DNA from 2 places in the Micromonospora sp. WMMC250 genome. Region 2 is predicted to be linked to the other one. Evidence: riboswitches for the same ligand, from Rfam matches in the RefSeq annotation. Region 2 holds a riboswitch; the other holds the start of a gene.
The links. Region 2 has a riboswitch for cyclic di-AMP ahead of O3438_RS29855 (coiled-coil domain-containing protein). Riboswitches for the same ligand answer to the same signal wherever they lie in the genome.

Region 1 (7,782 bases), 3.7 Mb from region 2:
CCCTCGCGGACGGTGGCCGTGGTTCTGGCCGGCGGCACCGGGACCCGGCTCGGCCTCGGCATCCCGAAGCAGCTGCTGAAGATCGCCGGCAAGCCGATCATCGAGCACACCCTGGCGGTCTTCGAGGCGGCGCCCGAGATCGACGAGATCATCGTGCTGATGGCGACCGGTCACGTCGACGACGCCCAGCAGATCGTCGACAAGGCCGGCCTGCGCAAGGTCACCAAGGTGATCGAGGGTGGCGACACCCGCAACGCCACCACCCGGATCGCCCTGGACGCGGTCGGCCCGGAGGACTGCAACATCCTCTTCCACGACGCGGTACGCCCGCTGCTCAGCGGCCGGATCGTGCGGGAGTGCGTCAACGCCCTCTGGACCTACGACGCCGTGGACGTGGCCATCCCCTCCGCGGACACGATCATCCAGGTGGACGACAACGACTGCATCACCGACATCCCGGTGCGGTCCCGGCTGCGCCGGGGGCAGACCCCACAGGCGTTCCGCTCCCCCACGATCCGTGAGGCGTACCGGATCGCCGAGGGTGACCCGAACTTCGCCGCCACCGACGACTGCGGCGTGGTGCTGCGCTACCTCCCCGGCACCCCGATCAAGGTGATCGACGGTTCGGACGAGAACATCAAGGTCACCCACCCGGTCGACGTGCACCTGGCCGACAAGCTCTTCCAGCTCGCCGCGGCGCAGGCGCCCCGGCTGACCGACCACCGCAGCTACAGCGAGGAGCTGACCGGCCGCACCATCGTGGTGTTCGGCGGCAGCTACGGCATCGGCCACGAGTTGACCGAGCTGGCCCGTCGCTTCGGCGCCCAGGTCTTCCCGTTCAGCCGTTCCAGCACCGGCACCCACGTGGAGCGGGCTGAGGACGTCGAGGCCGCGCTGACGACCGCGTTCGAGGCCACCGGTCGGATCGACCACGTGGTGGTCACCGCCGGGATCCTGGAGCGGGGCGAACTCGCCGAGATGGACGAGGAGACCATGGACCGGGTGCTCCAGGTCAACTTCGTCGGCCCGGTGACGATCGCCCGCCAGGCGCTGCCCTACCTACAGCAGACCAAGGGTCAGTTGCTGCTCTACACGTCCAGCTCCTACACCCGGGGCCGGGCCCGCTACGCGCTCTACTCGGCCACCAAGGCCGCCCTGGTCAACCTCACCCAGGCGCTCGCCGACGAGTGGGCCGACGTCGGCGTACGCGTCAACTGCATCAACCCGGAGCGGACCGCCACCCCGATGCGGACGCGGGCCTTCGGCGAGGAGCCGGAGCACACGCTGCTCGCCGCGGAGGCTGTCGCCCAGTCGTCCCTGGACGTGCTGATCTCCGACCTGACCGGCCAGGTCATCGACGTGCGCCGGGCGCCCGGTGACGGGGTGACGCCAAGCGTGCCGACGCAGGGTGGGCCGGGTCAGGTCGAGACGTCGGCCGACGTGGCGTCGGTCAACTGACGCCTGCGGCTGCGGAACCACGAACGGAGCGACATGCGCGGCGACCTGGTCCGTAAGCTGGCTGCCCGCTGCCTGAGCACCGGGTTGGCCGTCCTGGCCTTCGTCGTGCTGGCGCTCACCGACGCCACTGGTTCGGGCCTGGCGTTGGCTGTCGCGGCCGTGGTCGCGTCGGCCGTGGAGCAGCGTGTCCGGCCCGGCGCCGACCTCGTCGCCGAGACGACGCTGACCGCCGCAGCCGTCCTCGTGGGTTATTGGCGTCGGCTGGACGACGGTGTCGACCTGGCGTTGGTCGCCACCGCACTGGTCCTGCTGGGGCTGGTGCTGCTGGTGGGGCCTCTGCGCACCGCCGGCAACCTGGAGATGCGGACGGCGAACCTACCGGTGCGCACCTGGACACCGGTGGTCGCCGACCAGCTCGGCACCGCGCTGCTCGGGCTGCTCGCCGTGGTGGCCCTCGCCGCCGCGCTGACAGTGCCGGCCGTGGTGCCACTGGTCGCCAGCCTGCTGGTCGGTGCGGGCGTCGGGGCTGTCGCACTGGACCTGGCCCGGCGGCGGTTCCGGCCGGGCGCCGGCGGTGGCGCGGTGGGCCGTGCGCTGCGTCGGCACCAGCCGGAGTTCGTGCTCTACTTCTCCGCGCCGCCCGGCTCCGAATACCAGGTCACCATGTGGTTGCCGTACCTGGAACGGATCGGCCGCCCGTTCCTGGTCATGCTTCGCGAGCCGGAGTTCCTGGCACCGATCGCCGCGGCCACCGACGCTCCGGTGGTCTACTGCCCGACCCTGCGGGCCATGGACGAGGCACTGGTGCCGAGTCTGCGGGCGGCGTTCTACGTCAACCACGGGGCGAAGAACAGCCACTGCATCCGCTTCACCCAGCTCACCCACGTGCAGTTGCACCACGGCGACAGCGACAAGGCACCGAGCGCCAACCCGGTGTCCGGGATCTTCGACCGGATCTTCGTGGCCGGGCCGGCCGCGATCGACAGATACGCCCGCGCCGGGGTGCAGATTCCCGCCGACAAGTTCGTGGTGGTCGGCCGCCCACAGGTCGAGTCGATCCAGGTTCGCCAGGAACCGGCGCGGGGTCTGGCCCATCCCACTGTGCTCTACACCCCCACCTGGACCGGGCACCACGCCGACGCCGACTACTGCTCGCTGCCGGTGGCCGAGCAACTGCTGCGGCGGCTGCTGGAACGCGGCGCGACAGTGATCCTGCGGGCCCACCCGTACACGACGCAGAACCCGGCGTCGGCGCGCCAGTTGGGCCGACTCACCGAGCTGCTGGCCGCCGACCGGGCCCGCAGCGGACGGCAGCACGTGTTCGGCGCGGCGGCCCGGGAGCTGAGCCTGACCGAATGCGTCAACTCCTCCGACGCGTTGGTCTCCGACGTGTCCGGGGTGATCTCGGACTACCTCTACTCCGGCAAGCCGTACGCGGTCACCGACATGGGTGGCGAGGGCGACCGGTTCGTGGAGCGCTTCCCGCTGGCCGGCTCGGGGTACGTGCTGCACCGCGACCTGTCCAACATGGATGGTGTGCTGACCGATCTGTTGGACACCGACCCGCTGGCTGAGGCGCGGTGGGCCACCCGCCGCCGCTACCTGGGCGACTTCCCCGCCGAGTCGTACGCCGACGCCTTCCTGAACGCCGCCCGCCGCGAGCTGACGTCAGCACCGGACACCGCGGCCGAGCGGTCGCCGCAGCTCTCCCCTCTCGCCTGACCCGGCCGGTCGGGCCGGGCAGGACGGCCGACAGCTAGCTGAGCCCGAGCCGGTACCCTGCCGTGACCTCGACCCGGACGGCCCCGCGAGTGTCGGCCGGCGCAATCCATTCGGCGGTCGCGAGGCCGTCGGCCGACTCGGGAACCGAGCGTACCCAGGGGCGAAGATCCGTCGATGCGACGACGACCTCCACGATTTCCTCGGCGGTCATCAACGTGGCCCCGAGGTGGGCGACGATCCGCAGCCGTCCGTCGGCCAGGATCTCGGTGCTGGTGGAATCGATGTCATCGTCCTCGACTCGACAGAGGCCCCGGACCACGGCCCTGACGTCCGCGACCGGGTCGGTGACGTCGACCACCAGCAGGACACGTACGGCGTCGCGCAACGCCTCCTCGATCGCGCGGATCAACTCGGCCTCGTCCGGACCGTCCTCGTCCCGCCCTCGGAGCACCATCTCCCGGGTCTCCACCGGCCGGTCGACCGGCCCCGGGTCGAACGGGTCGATTCCGGTCCGCACGTACAGCGCCTCGACCGCCGGCGCGTCGCCGAGCGGCCGGGTCGTCTCCATCGCCGCCACCATCCACGTTCCGAGCGGTGACCTGCGTAGGTGCCCCGACGGCAACCCGAACTCGGCGGCCACGGCGGCCACACCGGCCCCGAAGGGAGCCTGCGGTGACACGTCGACCAGAGGTAGCACCAGGAGCAGGGCCAGACTCCAGACGCCGTCGTCGGTCGCCATCTGTCGCAGGTCGACGGACCACACGTCCGGCCGCCCGAGCAGCGGAAGGCAGCGGGCCAGAGCCGTGTCGAGATCGGGGGCGGTCAGCCGGGCGTGCACCCGGGCCACCACGTCGTCGTCGGACGCCGCCGCCGGCAGCCGCCTGACCCGTCGCCGGACAGGAACGATGGACTCGTCGGCGGGCAGCCACTCCGGCGGGTCCCACCACTCGCCTTCGGTGTCGGCGGCCGCGCGGATGGACACACAGATCGGCGTCACGCCGTCGGTCGTCCGCTCCCGACCGGCGGCGAAACCCATCGGGTGACCGGCCGCCGATTCGTCCACCTCGAGATCGCCACGGCTCCATCGGAAGCGCGTCAGCAGTGGCGCGGCCAGGTGACGCACCGCCTCAGCGCCCGGAGCGGACGGGACGGACGGCATCAGCGTCAGGTCGACGTTCACCCCGTCGCGGGGACCGTCGGCGTCGGTGCGGGACGCCACCAGACCCACCGCGCCGAGCGAGGCGACCAGGGACCGACACCGACGCGCGGCATCGTCGAGTCGAGCGTCGACGACATTCAGGCTCACGTCGACCACAAGGGACGGATCAATGGCAGGCATCCGGGCGAATGTAGGCGTCGGAGAGACGGCCGCACGACCGATATTTCCGCTCGGGACCGCTCAGCGGTACGGGTCGAGCAACGCCAGCACGGCCGCCGGGTCCTCCACGTGCGCGTTGTGGCCGAGACCGGGCAACGTGGCGACCGGGACCCCGTACTCCTTGAGCTGTTCGTCGCTGACCATCGGGTCGTGTTCCCCGCGCGCCAGCACGACCGGCGCGTCGGTCGCCGCCAGCAGCGCGGCCAGGTCGGGCTCACCGACGGCGAACGCGGTCGGGTCCATGGCGAGGCGCCACCGGCCGTCGACCTGACGCAGGCCGGCGTCCACCACCGGATGGTCCGGCGGGACCAGGCCGGCCAGGCCGGACACCCGAAGGTAGCGGCGCGCGGCCTCGGCGCGGGTGGCGAACCAGCTGACCGGGCGGGCGGCGAGGTCAGCGGCGCGGGTCAGCTCGTCGGGTGACCAGACGGCCTTGATGCCCAGCCCGACCACGGCGTCCACGGGCGTCCCGGCGGCGCGGGCGGCCAGCGCGAGACCGACCACCCCACCCAGCGAGTGCCCGAGCACGACGAGCCGGTCGCCGGGCGCCAGGCCGCGCGCTATCCGGTCGGCGAACCCCGCAAAGGTGTACGACGGCAGCGGCTCCGCCCAGCCGTGGCCGGCGAGGTCCGGTGCCAGCCACCGCCCCGCCCAGCGCTGCTCCAGCAGCGGCGCCCACGGCAACCAGACGTCCCCGGTCGTGCCCATTCCGTGCAGGAGCAGCAGGACCCGCCCGCGACCGGCTTGACCACCCGATTCATCCACCACGGCCGCAGTCTCCCACGGTTCACGGCCCGGTACGAGAGTCGTCCCTCCCGGGAGACGCTGCCGGCACCGACGGAAACGCCGCGGGCGTCGGCCCCTTGTGGGGGACGACGCCCGCGGCGGTCAGCGTGCCTGGGTCAGGCGGAGTAGCCCCGGCTGGCGATCCAGTTGGCCAGGTCGATGGTGGTGATCCAGTACGACGGGTCGGCCGCGTTGGCCGAGTCGGCGATCCGGACGGTACGGCCGTTGTCCTTGTAACCCACGACGGCGATGTAGTGACCGCCACCGTAGGAGTGGTAACCGCCGTCGGTGTCGACGGCGTCGCCGACGACGTTCGCGACCACGCCACGGCCGTCGGTGATGGCCTTGACGACGTCGGCCTGGAGCCGGCCCATCTGGGCCGGGCTGGGGGCGCCGGCGAACATCCGGGTCCGGTACGGGGCGCCCTTCACCTCGGCGTTGAGGACCCGGGTGGTGTCCTCGGCGGAGTTGGTGCCCATCTCGGTGGTGCCCAGCTCGGCGCCGAGCTCCTCCTGGGTGCGGTCGATACCGGCGGCACTGAGGGCGTTCCGGGTGGCCGCCGGGCCGCAGTTGTAGTACGTGTTCTGCGCCTCGTAGTCGTAGTCCAGCACCTTGGTCGCGGGCGGCTTCGGCGGCGTCGGCTTACGGGTGAGGTCGGGGTTGGCCTTGGCCTTGGCCGCCGGCGACGCGGCGGTGGTGGCCGGAGCGGCGGTGCTCGGCGCGGCGCTTGCCGACGGGGACGCCTCACGCACCTCGCCGCGGGAGGCGGCGACGTCGCTGCGCATCTCGGCGACAGTGGTCGCGGTGCGCTGGCCGGCGGGTGCGTCGTCGGCGGTGGTGAGCAGGGCGCCGGTGGTGGTGGCGATCGCGAGGGCCGCAGCCGAGGCGGCAACGATCTGGTACGGGCGCTCGGTGGCGAAACGGCGGAGCTGACGCTGCAGGGTGTGCTTCACGGGGTCCTCCACGGATCGGGGGGAGAGCGGCACACCGGCGACCGGACCGGTATCCGGGCAGGCGCCAGCGCGCGGACCGTGGTCCGCGGATGGTGAACCGCTCAGGGGAACGCCCGGCGTGGCCGGGCGGTTAGGCGATGACCCGGGGGTCAGCTCACCGTCACTGGACGAATGAGCGGGGGCACCGCTGCGCCGTGGAGGCGAGGGAACAACCGAGGGGTGGAAAGGTGCTGCACGAGGATGGAACTCCTTCCGACACCGCCTACCGGGTTAGCTGACGGATTCGGGCGGGAAGATCGCCCTACCGCGGGCTCTGGCTCGCGGATTCACCCCGGACTTACTGGTGGGTCCCCGGTTCGTTCATCACGATTGAGCGGGTCGGCGCGGCGTCGCCTCTTGCGATCGGTTACCGCACCGGACGGGACGACAGTACTGGCCCGTCCGCACCCCTGCCAAGCCAGCACCACCTGCGTAAACCTGAAATGGAGCGGCAATTTCTGCGCGTATTGCCGATGACGTGACTCGATGGGACAAGCGGTTACGGTGACGCCTACGGTCGACAACCGGACAGGCCGCCGAGAATGCGACCAGATTCATCGGAAGATTCGCGCCGATCGTGCCGGACGCCCGAATTCCGGTCGGCGTGAGCCGGCTCACGTCACGGATCGGGCTCAACTCGCCCGCGCCGGCCGCCACCGCGCCACCAGAGCGGGTCGGAACGCACCGGTCACCGCTCGCCGCGCGGGCAGCGGGTTCGGTCGCAGCCGGGCCGCCGCCGCGCAGCTCTCCGTCGCGAGTGCTCGCGCTGAGTCGGCAGCCAGTTCCGCGTCCCGCCAGGCAGCCCGCTCCCGGAATGCGGCGGCCTGGTAGTCGGCCAGCCGGGTGTCCCGGATCGTCCGGCTGAGCAGCACCTCCTGCTCGACCGGGTGCCGCCGGGGATCCCAGCCGCGCCGGTGCGCGAACACGTCGCCGAGTTGCGCCATGCTCAGGTCACCCCGCCAGTACGCCGTCATCGCGGCCCGGTGCAGGTAGCGCTCGCGGGCGGCGTACTCGGCCGGCGTGTGGGGGGTCTGCGGGGTGGGCAGCGCCTCGGCGCCCGCGAAGCGACGGGCGGCGGTGTCCGCCTCGTCGTACGCGGCCCAGGCCCGTTCCATTTCCTCCTGAGCGGTCAACCAGTCAGCACGTCGCCGCTGCGCGGTCCGGGCCGCCCCGGTCGCGGCGACCGCCACCTCCTCGGCGTACCGGCGCATGTCGGCGGCCTCGGCGGCGGCCACCTCACGAGCGGTGAGGGCGGCCGTGTGCGGGTCGTCCGGGGGTGTTTCCCGCTCGGGGCGGGCCACCAGCAGGGCGAGTACGCCCAGGGCCAGCAGGAACAGGGTGGACCAGATGGCGGCGGCCTGCGGCACCTCGGTCACGAACTGGTAGAAGACAGCGGTCTCCATGGTCGGCACCTCGGGAGAGAGCGATGCGATGGGGAGCCCCACC
Region 2 (7,782 bases):
GACGACCCTCCCGTCCCGTTCCATGGCACTCATCGCGGCGCTCGTGCCGCTCGCCTCCTCCAGCGGCGCGGCGACCACCACGTCCAGGCCCCGCTGCACGGCCTCCCAGGCCAGGGCCTGGATGCCGGGCGCGGCTATCCCGTCGTCGTTGGTGATCAAGACCCGCACTGTCATCGGTCGACCACCCGGTCGGCCAGTTCGTCGGGGGTGGTCCGCTCCTGTGGCCGGCTGTCCGCAGGCACCAGTCGGACCCGGTCCACCAGGCCGGTGATCGAGTCGAGCCGTCCGGTGCCCAGGCCGTGCCGGGTCACGTTGAGCGCGCCGGCCGCGGCACCGGTCCGGATGGCGGTCCGGATGTCTCCGCCGCCGGCCACGATGGCGGCCACCCCGGCGGTCATCGAGTCGCCCGCGCCACGCGGGTCGGCGGCCTCCAGTCGGGGCATCTCGACCTCGAACAACTCTCCGTCGATGAGCGCGAGCGCCGGCTGGTCGGCCCGGCTCACCACCACCGTCTCTGCGCCGGCCGCGTGCAGCTCGTACATGGCCCGGGTCAGTTCGACGCTATCGTCGGTGCGCGCGCGGCCGTCGCGGATCAACTCCTCGTGGCTCACCTTGAGGAAGAACACGCCGCTCTCCAGCACCGCGCCGAGATGATCGCCGGAGAGGTCGACCACGACCCGACCACCGTTGGCGCCAAGGTCCGCCGCGAAACGCCGGTACAGGTCGGCGGGGACGAGCCACGGCGCGTTCGGCCCGCTCAGAATGCTCACAGCGGCCCTCAGGCCCTCGCCGAGGGCCAGGTTGTACAGCTCGTCGAGCTCGTGTCGGCTCAACGGCTGCCCGGGTACGTCGGCGATCTCCTGCCGGGACCCGCCCCGGCGGTCGTGCACGTACCCGCCGTTGCCGGAGTCACGGACCACCACCTTCAGGTCGACGCCCTCACTGACCAGCAGGGGCTCCAGCACCTGGCCGATCTCGCCGCCGAGGGCGGCGCAGAGCACCACGTCGACACCGAGCGACATCACCATCCGGGCCTGCCAGACGCCCTGCCCGCCGGGGTGCAGGTGCAACTCGGGGTGCTCGTTGGGCTGGTCCAGGGTCACAGTCAGCTGTGGTGTGGGCGCGAAGACCATCACGTGCCCGTTCACCGGATCGTCGCCGTTCATGATGTCCGCCCCCAACATGTTTGGGTAATTCATCACTAATGCGACAAATAGTAGCCTCCTGTCCTGTCGTCCCCGGGTTCCTCCGCCGGGCGTTGCCAGCCAGACATCGGTACGGGACGATCGTGCGACCATCGACGGCGGGAGACGGTGTGCTCAAGAGCGATACCTTCAGCTACACCGTCCAGGCCCGGTGTTCACCGGCCCACGCGGCGGCGATGCTCAGCGACCTGACCCGGCAGGGCGAACTGCACCCGCTGATCGTCCAGGTCCGTCGACTGCCGCCCCGACCTGGTGCGCAGGCGAGTTACACGATCAACGACCGTCTGGCGGTCGGCCCGCTGCGCTTCACGACCACGTACCACGCGGACGTGCTGATCAACGAGGATGACGAGATCGTCATGGTGGCCCGTCAGTGGCCGGCCACCACCGTGCGAAACCACACCCGACTGCGCCCCGAGCCGGACGGCCTGGTCCGGATCGACGTCGAGATCACCCTGACCGCGCCGGCCCCCCTGTTCCGCTACGCGTTCCGTCAGGCCCGTGCCGCCCACCTCGCCCTGGCCACCCGACTGGGGCCGGCCCTGGAACGCGCCGACGACCCCCCACCCGCCGCCTGACCCGGCACCCCGCGCCGCGCCCAGAGCTCGCAAGGTCACGCTCGATCATGGATGTAGTGGTCTGACGGCGCGCAGGAGACCACTACATCGTGGTTGCAGCGCGATCATGGGCGGCGTGGCCGCCGTTGGGCGTCGTCCCGGCCGGGGGCGACGATCATGGCGGCGTGGGCACCGACGTGCGCGCTCTGCTCGCGGTGGTCGTTCGGGCGGCCTGCCGGCGGCCCCACGGCTTGTAGGTGGACAGCACCGTCGCGATGATCATGAGGGTGGTCGACACCGCGGGCGCGATCACCAGGTCGGCGCGATCGCGTGCGGGCAGGGCGGTGCCCAGCGCTCCGGCGTGCCGCAGATTCGGGGTGAGCAGGAACAGCACCAGCCCGACCATCACCGTGGTGATCACGAGTTTGACCAGCACCCACCGGTAGCGCAGGAGGCCCCACGGGGTGAGCAGCGCGCTGACGACACCGATCAGCCAGACCAGGACGCTCAGCGGTGCGAACAGGACGGTGCCGACCAGCGCGCCGACCGGGTAGAAGACGGCCGGGTCGGCGCCCCGCTGTACGGCGATGCCGAGGGTGAGCAGCACCAGGTCCGTGCCGAGCCAGCCCAGCGAGGTGATCAGGTGCAGGGTGAGCAGTGCCTTGCGGGCGGTGGGTGGGATCCGAGGCATACCGCGATGCTGCCCGCCGCTCGTTGCCGGGTCGTCCGACGACCGGCGACATCGGGTGTACGTCCCGCGACGTAGCCGTGGCCGGTGCCCCTCGACGGGGGCGCCGGCCACGAGCGGTCAGTAGACCGACAGGTGTACGTGGTTGGTGTGGTCGCTGGACGGGTCGCCGCCCGCCCCGCTGTACGACTTCCACCCGCTGCTGGGCAGCCAGATCTGCCGGTACCAGATCACGTACAGCACGGCGAGCCGGTCGGCGTTGCGGATGAAGTACGCCGCCAGGTTGTTGCCGTACGTCTTGTCCCCGCCGGTGGCGTCCCCGCCGAAGCCGCCCTTCTGCGCGGCGAAGTCGCAGGCTCGGCCCTTCGGGTGTTCGCCCGAGCCGCCGTTGCGGTGGCAGGAGACGTACCGGGTGAAGCCCGCGGCCTTGGCCTGGTTGAGCGCGTGCAGGGTGCGCGGGGTGATGCAGCCGCTGGCCGGCGTGGGGTCGTCGACGCTGCACGACTCCTTCGGCCAGGAGCCGTCGGAGTTGCGCGGCGCGGCCTTCGCGTTGCTGGTGGAGGTGCCCCGGTTGGAGCCCGTGTCGGCGGTGGTCTGTGGTTTCGGGGTGGTGGCGACGGCCAGGGCCCGCTCGGCCTGCTCCTTGCGCTTGGCCATCACCGCGACCTGTTTGCGTTGCTCGTTGATCTCACCGTCCAGGGCGGCGCGGGTGCGGTTGGCCTGGTCCTTGGTGGTGAGGAGGTCGCGCAGCACCCGGTCCTCGTTGGCGGCCACCGCGTCCAGGGAGGCGGCCCGGTCCATGAAGCCTTCCGGGGTGTTGCTGTTGAGCAGCGCCGAGATGGTGCTGAGGCGGCCGGTGCGGTACGCGACGCCGGCGATCTCGCCGACCTTGCCGCTGCGCTGGTCGAGTTCGACCTCGATGGTCTTCAGTTGGGTGGTGAGCTGCTGCTGCCGCTGCACGGAGGTGTCCAGGGCGCGTTTCGCGTCCAGGTAGCCCTTGCTGGCGGCCTCGAGCTGGGCGCGGAGTGCCGGGGTGCCGCCCTCTTCGTCGGAGTCGGGTGCGGCGGCCCGCTGGCCGGTTGGGGGAGCGGCCGAGGCGGTGCCGGCCGGGAGCGCGACGCCGAGAGCGAGCATCGCGACGATCAGGGCCGCCAGTCGGGCGGCAGGTGGTCGTGCTGGTGCCACTGCGCATTCCTTCCGTCAGCCGCCGACCGGGTTAGCTGACGGGTTCGGGACGGAAGATCCCTACCGCTGACGCGGATGCACCCCAGGAACGTGGTTCCCCGGTTCGCCCGTGTGGGCGATTAGGCGACGACCACCACCGGCGCCGGGAGGCGCCGCCTGGTGGCGGCCGGGACAGAGCCTACCGGTACCGGTGGGGCGGCTGCAGCGAATGTGACGGACGGTGAGTACGTCAGCACGGGGAACTCACCCTCACCACTCGATCGAGCCGCACGCCCCGGAGGCGGCGCCCGGCTCGATCTGCAACGTCGCGTGCTCGATCCGGAAGTCGTCGTGCAGGGCCGTACGCGCGGCGGTGAGCACCGCGCCGACCTCTGCGCCCGGCTCCATGGTGAGGTGTGCGGAGGCCACGTCCATGCCCGAGGTGAGCGTCCAGACGTGCAGGTCGTGCACCTCGACCACGCCGGGGACCGCAGCCAGCCGGTCGTGCACGGCGGTCACCTGGAGGTGTTCCGGTGCGGCCTGCACCAGGATGCGGATGGCTGCCCGGGCCAGCCGCCAGGTGCGCGGCAGGATGAACACACCGATGGCGACGGCGACCAGCGGGTCGGCCCACCACCAGTCGGTGACGGTGATGAGCAGTGCCGCGCCGATCACGCCGACCGAGCCGAGCAGGTCGCCGAGGACCTCCAGGTAGGCACCCTGGATGTTGATGCTCTCCCGCGCGCCGGCGCGCAGGAGGGCGAAGGCGACGATGTTGGCGAGCAGGCCGAGGACGGCCACCACGAGCATCGGACCGGTGATGACCTCGTGCGGGTCGCCGAAGCGGCGGATCGCCTCGATCACCACGTAGACCGCGACGCCGGAGAGCAGGACGGCGTTGGCCAGTGCGGCGAGCACCTCGAGTCGGTAGAGCCCGAAGGTGCGCTGCGGGTCGCCGGTGGCGCGCCGGGTCGCGGTGATCGCGGCGAGCGCCATGCCGATGCCGAGCACGTCGGTGAACATGTGTCCGGCGTCGGAGAGCAGGGCGAGTGACCCGGTGTGCAGGGCGGTGACCGCCTCGACCACCATCAGGGTGGCGAGCAGCCCGAATGCCGCCCAGAGTCGACCCCGGTGTTGGTGTGCGGCATTGGCGACGGATCCGTGGTGGTGGTCATGACCTGCGCCCACGTGAACTACCTTCCGCCGCCGTCCGAGGTCCGGTCCAATGTATGTTCACATCGCAATGTGTGCAAGTGTGCGGGTCGCGCCTCCCGCCGGCGGTCGCTCGCGCAGATCAGCCGGTCGGGTCGATGGTGGTGAGTCGCTGGGTGGCCCGGGACAGCGCCACGTACAGGGTGCGTACCCCGGCACCCGGATCCGCCCGGATCTCGCTCGGGGCGACCAGCACGACTCCGTCGTACTCCATGCCCTTGGCCTCCAGGCTGGTGACCACCTGCAACCTCGGCGCGTCCAGCGCGTCCAGCCAGCCGGCGACCTCGTCGCGACGCGGCACCGGCGTGATCACGCCGACCGTGCCCTCCACCTCGGCCAGCAGGTCGGCGGCGGCCTTCACGGTCGCGGTCTCCAACCCCGTCGCCGGCACCACCAGCTCGACCGGATCGACGCCGGTGGACCGGACGGCGGTCGGCAGCGGCAGGTCCGGGTAGAGCCGACGGATCTCCGCCGCCGCCACCGCGAAGATCTCCGAGGAGTTGCGGTAGTTGGTGGTGAGCGTGAAGTCGTGCCGCTTGCGCCGGCCCAACGCCTGGTCCCGGGCCCGGTCCAACTCGTCGGGATCGCCGGTCCACGCGGTCTGCGCCGGGTCACCCACCACCGTCCAGGAGGCCAGCCGACCACGACGGCCGATCATCCGCCACTGCATCGGCGAGACGTCCTGCGCCTCGTCGACCACCACGTGCGCGTAGTCCCGGTAGTCCTCCGGGCGCTCCCGGGCCGCCGCGCGGGCGGCCCGCTGCCGGTCGGCGGCGGTGCTCAGCTCGCGTACGCCGCCAGCCAGCTGGAACGGGTCGCGACGGGCCCGGGCCGGCTGCACCGGCTTGCCGAGCAGCGCGTCCAACTCGTCCAGCAGCGCGATGTCGGCGATGGTCAGCCCGGTCGAGTCCAGATCCCGGTACGCGGTGGTGAGCAGCCGGATCTCCGCGTTGGAGAGGATCCCCCCGGCGTACCGGCGCAGCCGGTCCGGCTGAGCCAGCCAGCCGAGCACGTGCCGAGGGTGCAGACGAGGCCACCACGCCTTGAGGAACTCCCGGAACTCCGACCGCTCGGCGATCTCCGCCTCGAAGGCCCGCTGTTCCGGCAGTCGGGTGACGCCCACCTCTCGGGCCTGCGCCCAGAGCGCGGCGAACACCCCGTCGAAGCCGGCCCGGCGCACCTCGTTGCGTCGGGCGCCCCGGTGCAGCGCGCGGTCCCGGATCCGGTCCAGCGTCGTCCGGTCCAGCCGCAGCAGCGTGCCCCGGTACAGCAGCCGCAGCTCACCCGGGCCGCCCGGCACCGCGTCGCGGGCCGCCCGCTCCAGCACCCGACGCATCCGCAGCGAACCCTTCACCGCCGCCACCTGGGGTGGGTCGGTGCGGGTGGCGCTCATCCCCGGGAAGAGGGTGCCCAACGAGTGCAGGGTCGCGGTGTCCTCGCCGAGCGACGGCAGCACCGAGCCGATGTACTCCACGAACACCGACGACGGGCCCACCACCAGGATGCCGCCGCCCGCGTACCGGCTGCGGTCGGAGTAGAGCAGGAACGCGGCTCGGTGCAGGGCGACGGCGGTCTTGCCGGTGCCGGGGCCGCCGGCGACGATCGTCACCCCGGAACCGGGCGAACGGATCGCCTCGTCCTGCTCGCGCTGGATGGTCGCCACGATGTCCCGCATGCCCCGGCCGGTGGCCTTGGACAGGGTGGCCAGCAGCGCTCCGTCGCCGACGACCGTCATCCCCTCCGGGGCGGCGGTCGGATCCAGCAGGTCGTCCTCGATGCGGGTGACCCGTTCGGCGCGGGACTGGATCGTGCGGCGACGCACCACGTCCAGCGGCTGCGCCGGGGTGGCCTGGTAGAAGGCGGCGGCCGCCGGCGCCCGCCAGTCCACGACCAGCGTGGTGGCGTCCTCGTCCCGGATGCCGAGCCGCCCGACGTGCAGCACCTGACGGTCGCGTAGGTCCAGTCGGCCGAAGACGAGCCCCTCGTGCTCGGCGTCCAGCGTGTGCCGCCGCTGTGCCGCGTGGAAGACCATCGCGTCGCGCTCCACCAGCGCGCCGTGCGTGCCCACCCGAGCCATCCGGTAGCCGTCGCGCTCGGCGCGGACCGCCGACCGCCGCAGTTCGGCCAACCGGGCGTACACCCGGTCGAGGTGGCGTTGCTCGACGGCGATCTCCTGCTCCAGGCCGGTCTGGTCGGTCAACGCACGCTCCTTCGACTGTCGCCGGCAGGCGGCGGGAACCGCGCAGGCCAACCGCAGAAGGGTACGGCCCCGCGCCCGGCCCGCCGCGCCCGAGGTGCGAGAACGTGGTCAGACGCCGGTCCCGGCGGGGGTCGCGTCGAGGCTGTGGGGCGGCGGTTCGGCGAGCACCCGACGCAGGACACCGGTGAGCGCGGCGGTGACCTCGTCCGGGCGCTCCATCATCAGCATGTGCCCGGCACCAGGGCAGATGGTCAGCTCGGTGGCCGGCAGGGCCGCCGCGATCGACTCGGCGCACGGCGGTGGGGTCAGCCGGTCCCGGTCGCCGACCAGAGCGGCGGCCGGCAGGTGAGCCAGCGCGGCGAGGGTGTCCAGGCGGTGCTGGGCGCCGATGGAGGCGCGGAACCCGCCGATCGAGCGCAGCGAGGCACGAGCCACCGCCGAGGTCACCAGGCGGAGATCGGACGGGTCGCAGCGGTCGCCGAAGAGCATCCAGCGGATGCTCGGTCGCAACGCGTTCAGCAGAGCCCGGGGCGCACGCCAGGAGCCGCATCGGGCCAACACCCCGGCACCCGTCGTCTCGGCCAGCCGGATCAGTCGGGCGATCCGCGGCGAGAGGCCGTAGACGGTGTGCGTGTGCCCCTCCGCGGTGGTCGAGACGAAGACCAGCCCGCAGGTACGGGCGGCGAAGTGCGCGGGGTGGCGGTGGGCGTACTCCATGATCGTCATGCCGCCCATCGAGTGCCCGACCAGGACGAC

Region 1: it holds a riboswitch for cyclic di-AMP, as region 2 does, so the genes downstream of both, O3438_RS12390 (C39 family peptidase) here and O3438_RS29855 (coiled-coil domain-containing protein) in region 2, are expected to answer to the same signal.

What each region holds. Positions count from the first base shown of each region.
Region 1 covers NZ_JAPZBJ010000002.1:2,840,037-2,847,818, forward strand. The annotation lists gene O3438_RS12370 (bifunctional cytidylyltransferase/SDR family oxidoreductase) at 1-1,458, shown strand, start outside; gene O3438_RS12375 (CDP-glycerol glycerophosphotransferase family protein) at 1,492-3,180, shown strand; gene O3438_RS12380 (hypothetical protein) at 3,215-4,519, opposite strand; gene O3438_RS12385 (alpha/beta fold hydrolase) at 4,580-5,326, opposite strand; gene O3438_RS12390 (C39 family peptidase) at 5,461-6,309, opposite strand; cyclic di-AMP (ydaO/yuaA leader) riboswitch at 6,542-6,683, opposite strand; gene O3438_RS12395 (hypothetical protein) at 6,969-7,739, opposite strand.
Region 2 covers NZ_JAPZBJ010000002.1:6,551,212-6,558,993, forward strand. The annotation lists gene surE (5'/3'-nucleotidase SurE) at 1-174, opposite strand, end outside; gene O3438_RS29840 (PfkB family carbohydrate kinase) at 171-1,133, opposite strand; gene O3438_RS29845 (SRPBCC family protein) at 1,316-1,783, shown strand; gene O3438_RS29850 (hypothetical protein) at 1,938-2,453, opposite strand; gene O3438_RS29855 (coiled-coil domain-containing protein) at 2,571-3,635, opposite strand; cyclic di-AMP (ydaO/yuaA leader) riboswitch at 3,640-3,771, opposite strand; gene O3438_RS29860 (cation diffusion facilitator family transporter) at 3,885-4,802, opposite strand; gene O3438_RS29865 (HelD family protein) at 4,909-7,026, opposite strand; gene O3438_RS29870 (alpha/beta fold hydrolase) at 7,135-7,782, opposite strand, start outside.